2 regions of the Rhodothermus bifroesti genome follow, and region 1 is predicted to be linked to the other one. Evidence: riboswitches for the same ligand, from Rfam matches in the RefSeq annotation. Region 1 holds a riboswitch; the other holds the start of a gene.
The links. Region 1 has a riboswitch for thiamine pyrophosphate ahead of tenA (thiaminase II). Riboswitches for the same ligand answer to the same signal wherever they lie in the genome.
Positions count from the first base shown of each region.

Region 2: it holds a riboswitch for thiamine pyrophosphate, as region 1 does, so the genes downstream of both, thiC (phosphomethylpyrimidine synthase ThiC) here and tenA (thiaminase II) in region 1, are expected to answer to the same signal.

Region 1 is NZ_JAGKTL010000001.1:812,328-816,242, reverse strand. Features, by position in the region: gene J8E65_RS03495 (cupredoxin domain-containing protein) at 1-247, shown strand, start outside; gene J8E65_RS03490 (MFS transporter) at 237-1,505, opposite strand; gene tenA (thiaminase II) at 1,507-2,217, opposite strand; TPP riboswitch at 2,266-2,370, opposite strand; gene J8E65_RS03480 (Gfo/Idh/MocA family protein) at 2,464-3,801, shown strand; gene J8E65_RS03475 (ArsR/SmtB family transcription factor) at 3,889-3,915, shown strand, end outside.
Region 2 is NZ_JAGKTL010000001.1:540,996-544,910, forward strand. Features, by position in the region: gene J8E65_RS02270 (uracil-DNA glycosylase) at 1-478, shown strand, start outside; gene J8E65_RS02275 (MmgE/PrpD family protein) at 567-2,075, shown strand; TPP riboswitch at 2,112-2,216, shown strand; gene thiC (phosphomethylpyrimidine synthase ThiC) at 2,288-3,915, shown strand, end outside.

The DNA of each region.
Region 1 (3,915 bases):
TGGCATGGTGGGCTTTCGTCCCTCGACAATCGAGATTCCAGCTGGAAGGGCCGTCCGACTCGTCTTCACCCGCACAATCGACAGCGTCTGCCTAGAACAGGTGCAAATTCCGGATCTAGGGATTGGCCCAGTAACGCTTCCTTTAAACCAACCCGTAGTCATCGAGGTCACCGTACCCAAAGCTGGAGCGTTTCAGTTTACTTGTGGCATGGGGATGACGAAGGGCACCCTGGTGGTTAAGCGTTAAGCGAAGAAGCTAGGGGGCGCGTTTCATCTAACGTCGCCACAGCCACCAGGCCCGAAAGCACCGTAAGCGCAGCAACAGCGGCAATAGCCCAAGGAATGCTGAAGGCATCGGCAAGCATTCCAGCCAGCAAGGCCCCAAATACATAGCCACTATCGCGCCAAAGCCGATAGACACCGACTGCTGTCGAACGCCAAGCGGGGTGGGCTACGTCGCCAATCACGGCCAGCAGGGTTGGATACACCATGGCTGTTCCGATCCCTAGGCCCACCATAGCCATTGCCTGCCACACGAAGCTGCTAGAGAGCAGCATGGCCCCAATGCTTAGCCCTTGCAATAGCATCCCACCTGTGATGAGCGGCCGCCGACCAATGCGGTCGGAGAGGGCACCGGTTACAAGCTGGCCTAGTCCCCAAACAGCTGGATAGAGCGCCGCTAGCCATCCGATTTGGGTCAAGCTGTAGCCCAAGGCCATAAAAAACAACGGGAACAACCCCCAGGCCATCCCATCATTTAGGTTGTTTACCAATCCGGCTTGACACACGGCAAACAGTCGCCGGTCACGCCACGAAGTGCGTATCCATACTTCCTTGAATGAAGGTAAGGCCTCCCAGGCTGCAAAGCGCTCTTGCGCTTCTAAGGCAGCGTGGTGCTGCGTCTCGCGTACAAACAGCACCGAAAGCAGCAAACCGGCTAGGGTCAATCCCACACCTAGGTAAAACGGGTGGGGCCGCAGGGCATAAGCGGCCGCGACATAGCCGGTGGCCAACGCTGCTAGCGATACCGCCAGATAGCCGGCGGCTTCGTTGAGCCCCATGGCCAGTCCGCGCTGCCGCGGACCCACCAGGTCGATCTTCATGATCACCGTCATCGACCAAGCCAGACCTTGATTGAGTCCTAGGAGCACGTTTGCTGCTACGACCCAACCCCAAGAAGGCGCCCACATCAGGATCCAAGGAACAGGCAATCCTGCCAGCCAACCCACCATCAGCACACGTCTTCGACCAATTTGGTCGCCAAGTCGTCCGGCCAATAGGTTCGCTAGCGCCTTCACCAAGCCAAAACTGGCCACAAACGAGAGCGTTGCCGTCCGGGAAGCAATGCCAAATTCCTGCTCGGCTAATAGAGGCAAAATAGCCCGCTCCATCCCCACCATGGCACCCACGAAGGCATTCACTACCACCAGCAGGCTAAACTGCAGCCAGTTGGCCCGCAACCCTAAGCGAAGCGTTGCGGCATCGGTCGTTACACGATCTGCCATATTAAATGGGCCAATGTTGGCATTCCCAGGCTTGCTGCCAAAACATCCACTCGTAGCGTACACTCACGAGAAAGGCTGTTTTCGCACGTTCCCGCGCTGCTTCGTCGGCTGCACGGGCAAAGCGTTCAAGCCGTTCGAGTAGATTTTCCATGTACGTGTTAAACGCTGGGTTGCTGTACATCCGCAGCCAGTCGGCATAGGGATGCGTATCAGGAATCGTGCCCAGTTCACGCGCCAAATGCTGCCCTAATTCAATATACAACCACGGGCAAGGTGTAACAGCCGCCACCGCTTCAACCAGCGTGCCACGCATGGCCGTGGCGATCATGTGATCTTGATAAGCCCGGTTATTGGGCGTAAGCTCGATACGGGCTACCTCTTCGAGCGTGTACCCTAGCTTTTGTCCATAGCCTGCATGCAATTCGCGTTCAACGACCAATGCCAACCGGGCCGCTTCAATGAACCAAAGCTTGTCTTCCGGACGCACGCACCGCGTGGCGATCAGGCTACAGGCGTCGGCGAAAGCCTCTAAGTAGCGCGCATCTTGCATCTGATAGAAGCGAAATCGCTCTGCGTCAAGCGTACCCTCGGCCAGAGCCCGTACGAACGGATGCCGAAATGAAGCACCCCAAGCCTCGGCAGCAGCTTCCAAACATGCCTGTGCAAAGGGAGGCACGGTGAAAACTCGTTCGATAGTTTCTGTCTTTGCCATAGCACCTTAGAGAGTTTAGGAAAGGAGAGGCGAATGCAGGAAAAGCCTGGCCGCAAACCGAAGCCTTCCCTACGCCGGTATGACCCGGATCAGGTTCAAAGGGTATGCTCTCAGCCCAGCTTGCTTTAAAGCCGGGCACCCCTAGCTTCGCCTTTTGGGGCTTACAGCGATTATCTGGCTAAGGATCCCGACTTGTAAGCAGTGGGCTTACGTTGTATGTTTTGGTAAACCAAACGCAGACGCCTTATGTCTACCTCCCGCCGCACGTTCTTGCAGCAAACACTGCTGGTCGGCTCTGGCCTATTGGGTTGGCCTTCTTTAGAAGCCCTCGCCCGCAAACCCTGGGCACCGCCGAGCGAGCGCCTGAATGTAGGCGTTATTGGGTGTAACGGCATGGGCTGGACCAACCTCCGCGCCCACCTGGGCGTGCCGGAAGTTGAAGCTTTAGCCTTGTGTGACGTAGATGCCCGCGTGCTTCAACGCCGCGCAAACGAACTGGAACAACTTCGCGGACGCGCCCCGCGCGTATTTTCCGACTACCGCCGCCTGCTTGAAGATCCAGACCTCGATCTGGTAATCATTGCTACGCCCGATCACTGGCACTGCCGCATGCTCGTCGATGCCGTCGAGGCCGGTAAGCATGTCTACGTCGAAAAACCCCTGGCCAACTCGATTGCAGAATGTCAGGCGATGGAAGCTGCCGTTCGCCGGACCGGACGCATTGTTCAGGTGGGCCAGTGGCAACGCAGCGGACCGCATTATGCACAAGCCGTCGCGCTGGTTCGGTCCGGTGCCTTAGGGCGCATCCGCCTGGTCAAAGCCTGGGCCTATCAAGGCTGGATGAAACCCATCCCCGTGCAACCCGACGGAGACCCTCCTCCTGGCGTAGACTATCGCCTGTGGCTAGGACCTGCCCCCCTTCGCCCCTTTAACCCCAACCGCTTTCACTTCAACTTCCGCTGGTTCTGGGACTATGCTGGAGGTCTGATGACAGACTGGGGGGTGCACGAGCTGGACATTGCCCTATGGGCTATGCACGCCGAGGCGCCTCGAACCGTTCAGGCCAGCGGTGGCAAGCTCGGCTACCCCGACGACGCCTCCGAAACCCCCGACACACTACAGGCCCTCTTTGCCTACGACACGTTTACGCTCCTGTGGGAACACGCTACCGGTATCGACGGCGGCAACTACGGCCGTAGCGAAGGCATCGCTTTCATCGGCAACAACGGAACGCTCGTCGTCAACCGCGATGGCTGGGAACTCCTCCCAGAAACTGACCTGAAAGATGGTCGGCGTGTCTACCGCATGGAAGCCATGCCACGCCAAACCCGCCAGGGGGACTACCTGGCTTTTCATGTGCAAAACTTTATCGAAGCGATCAAGGCCAACGACCCCACTCGCTTAGCCTGCGACGTGCACGCCGGCGCCGTTGCTGCCGTGAACGCGCATTTGGGCAACATTGCGTATCGCACCGGACGCATGCTGCGCTGGGACGCTGCACGAAAACAGATCCTCGACGACCCTGAAGCCCAAGCTTACGTGCGCCCCACCTACCACAACGGTTGGACTTTCCCAGAAGGGTAACATGCATTGTCATTAAGCCTGCATTTACTACTTGCGTTATTATTTTTATATCATTAAATTTTGATATGTAAATTTAAAAATCCTGCAATGCTTTTAGAAAAAGCATCAACGGCT
Region 2 (3,915 bases), 270 kb from region 1:
TGCTTATGCAGCGGTGCCCTCGGTGTTACTTTTGGCTGAGGCGCCAGGACCTTGGGGCTGCCGTTTTTCTGGCGTGCCGCTCACGAGCGAGGCGCAACTGCTTGATCCCGAATTCCCGCTGCAGGGCGAGGCTTCTAGTGCAGCCCCTCGACCGCATCACGAATACAGCGCCCGGATTTACTGGCGCGTTATGCGGCCGTACTTTCCGCGATTTTTTACGTGGAGTGCAGTGCCATTGCATCCCCATTATCCAGGTGCGCCGCTTTCGATTCGCACGCCTACGCAGCAGGAAGTGCGCTCCTGGCTGCCGTTTACCGCAGCCATTGTTGAAATTTTATCGCCTGAGCGGGTGATTGCTGTGGGTCGCAAAGCGGAGTTTGCGTTGCAGGCGCTGGGCATTCCCTATACCTATGTGCGTCACCCTTCGCAGGGAGGGGCACGGCAGTTCGAAAGTGGGATTCGCGCGCTTTTTAGTTAAGCGGCCTGTGGTCGCTAAGCCATTGCAGCGTAAGTTAGTGAGCTGTAGTTTGCACTTAGCCGCCAAACGAACCTTTTGGGCAATCGTTATGCAGAAGCATGTTGTACGCGTCTATCCTTCCAAAGCGCGCCTGCCTCGTGAGGAACAATTGGCTTGGAAGCTTGCCCAAGTAGCTACCGATGAAGCCCCGTTGGATGCAGCCGCAGTCGAAATGGTGATAAACCGCATCATCGACAATGCAGCAGTTGCGGTGGCTGCGCTCAACCGTCGTCCGGTAGCTAATGCGCGCACGCAGGCGCTAGCCCACCCGAATCCTGCAGGCGCAACGCTTTTTGGTCTGCCGGCAACGCAGCGGTTTAGTTGTGAATGGGCTGCTTGGGCCAATGGTGTGGCGGTACGTGAGCTGGATTTTCATGATACTTTTTTGGCTGCCGACTATGCGCATCCGGCAGATAACATCCCGCCTATTCTGGCTGTGGCGCAGCAGACAGGGCGGAGAGGCATGGATGTGTTGCGGGGCATTTTGGCGGCCTATGAGGTGCACGTTAGTCTGGTGAAAGCCATCTGTCTGCACAAGCACAAAAAAGACCACATTGCGCACTTGGCGCCGGCGGCCACTGTTGGCATTGGTGCGCTGCTTGCCCTTCCTACGGAGGTGATCTATCAGGCCGTGCAGCAGGCTGTGCACGTGTCGTTTCAAACGCGCCAGTCGCGTAAAGGGGAGATTTCCAGCTGGAAGGCCTATGCGCCGGCTTTTGCTGGCAAGCAAGCCATTGAAGCGATTGACCGGGCGATGCGCGGCGAAACGTCGCCTTCGCCCATCTACGAAGGCGAAGACAGCGTGATCGCCTGGATGCTCGACGGGCCTGAAGCCCTCTACGAGGTTGCGCTTCCTGAGCCTGGCGAGCCGAGGCGTCAGATTTTAGAGACCTATACCAAAGAGCATTCGGCGGAGTATCAAGCGCAGGCCCTAATTGACTTGGCTTTTCGCATGCGCGAAAAGATTGATGACTTTGAGAAGATCAAAGAAGTTGTCATTTACACAAGCCACCACACGCATTATGTGATTGGCTCAGGTTCAGGCGATCCGCAGAAGTACGACCCCGAGGCGAGCCGCGAGACGCTCGATCACAGCATCATGTACATCTTTGCTGTGGCTTTGCAAGACGGCAGCTGGCATCATGAGCGTAGCTATGCGCCAGAGCGTGCCCGGCGGTCCGACACGGTGCGGCTTTGGCGGAAGGTTCGTACAGTTGAAGATCCGGCGTGGACGGCACGCTACCACCATCCAGATCCTGCTCAGAAGGCCTTTGGTGGGCGCGTGGAAATAATCTTTGAGGATGGGCGCGTGCTGGTTGATGAGCTAGCTGTCGCCAATGCGCATCCCAATGGTGCGCGGCCATTCGATCGGGAAGACTACATCCGCAAATTCGATGTGCTTACCGACGGGATTGTTACGCCTGCGGAGCGCGACCGGTTTTTAGCGTTGGTAGCGCGTTTGCCCGAGCTTTCGCCGGAAGAGGTGCAGCAGCTCAACGTCGAGGTGCCTTTGTCTTGGCTTACCTATAGGGAGCGCGACCGGAGAGGGATTTTTTAAAACAGGGAACGCCGAGCGTTGCGTCGCGTTGGCGTTGGCAGACCGTGGGGGTGCTCTGTCCGCACAAGGGCAGGGCTGAGAGCATACCCTTTGAACCTGATCCGGGTAATGCCGGCGCAGGGAAACGGTCACCGATCGCGCCTGTCGCATTGGTGCCTTTCCGCTGCCCGCCCCGGGTTTTGTTCCGTAAGCTTTAAACCCAGGAGGGCGTTATGATGCCACAACCACCGCAGGCTATTCGGCGCGTGTACGTGTCCGGATATCGTTATCCTGAACTGCGCGTTCCCTTCAAAGAGGTGCACCTGTCGCCAACGCGGCTGCCTGATGGTCGCTTGGAGCCGAACGCGCCGGTCTTGCTTTACGATACGCGAGGTCCTTGGGGAGATCCGGACTTTCACGGGGACATTCGGCAGGGGCTGCCGCCCCTAAGGCGTCCCTGGATTGAGGCGCGCGGGGATGTAGAGGAATACGAAGGACGGCCGGTTCAACCGATCGACGACGGTTACCGGAATGAGGCGGAACGCCAGCAAGCCGAGCTGCGCGGCAAGGTGCATCGCTGGCCGGGCGTTCGTCGCCGGCCGCTGCGGGGCAAAAACGGTGCGGCCGTTACCCAAATGCATTACGCCCGGCAGGGCATCATTACCCCCGAGATGGAGTTTGTCGCCATCCGGGAAAACATGCGGCGCGAACGGCTTATCGAACTTCAGGCGGCTTTGGGCGACCGCTGGTCGCTTGCTTTTCAACATCCGGGGCAGGCTTGGGGAGCACAAATTCCACCGGTGATAACGCCCGAGTTTGTGCGCGATGAAGTGGCCCGAGGGCGAGCCATCATCCCCTGCAACGTGAACCACCCGGAGTGCGAGCCGATGATTATCGGCCGCAACTTCCTGGTTAAGATCAACGCAAATATTGGCACTTCGGCTGTCTCCAGTTCGATTGACGAAGAGGTAGAGAAACTCCTTTGGGCGATTTACTGGGGAGCGGATACCGTGATGGACCTCTCGACGGGCAAGAACATTCACGAAACCCGCGAGTGGATTCTGCGCAACAGTCCAGTGCCTATCGGGACCGTTCCGATCTACCAGGCGCTGGAAAAGGTGGGCGGCAAGCCCGAAGAACTTACCTGGGAAATCTTTCGGGATACGCTTATTGAGCAGTGCGAGCAAGGCGTCGATTACATGACCATCCATGCAGGCGTTCGACTGGCCTATATTCCCCTCACTGCTTATCGCCGGACGGGCATTGTCTCGCGGGGCGGATCGATTATGGCCAAGTGGTGTTTGGCCCACCACAAAGAGAACTTTCTCTACACGCACTTTGAGGAAATTTGCGCCATTTTGCGGCAGTACGATGTCTCGATCAGTTTGGGTGATGGATTGCGTCCGGGCTCTATTCAAGATGCCAATGATGAGGCCCAGTTTGCCGAGCTCAAGACCTTGGGTGAGCTGACCCAGATTGCCTGGAAGTACGATGTGCAGGTGATGATCGAAGGTCCAGGCCACATTCCCATGCATCTGATCAAGGAGAATGTAGACCGGGAGCTGGCCGAGTGTTATGAAGCCCCCTTTTACACGTTAGGGCCGCTGGTAACCGATATTGCCCCAGCTTACGACCACATCACCTCGGCCATTGGTGCTGCGATGATCGGTTGGTTTGGTGCCGCCATGCTCTGCTACGTCACGCCTAAAGAGCATCTGGGCTTGCCGAATAAGAACGATGTGCGCGAGGGCGTCATTGCCTACAAGATTGCGGCCCACGCGGCCGATTTGGCCAAGGGCCATCCAGGTGCGCAGTACTGGGACAACGCGCTCTCCAAGGCCCGTTTTGAGTTTCGCTGGGA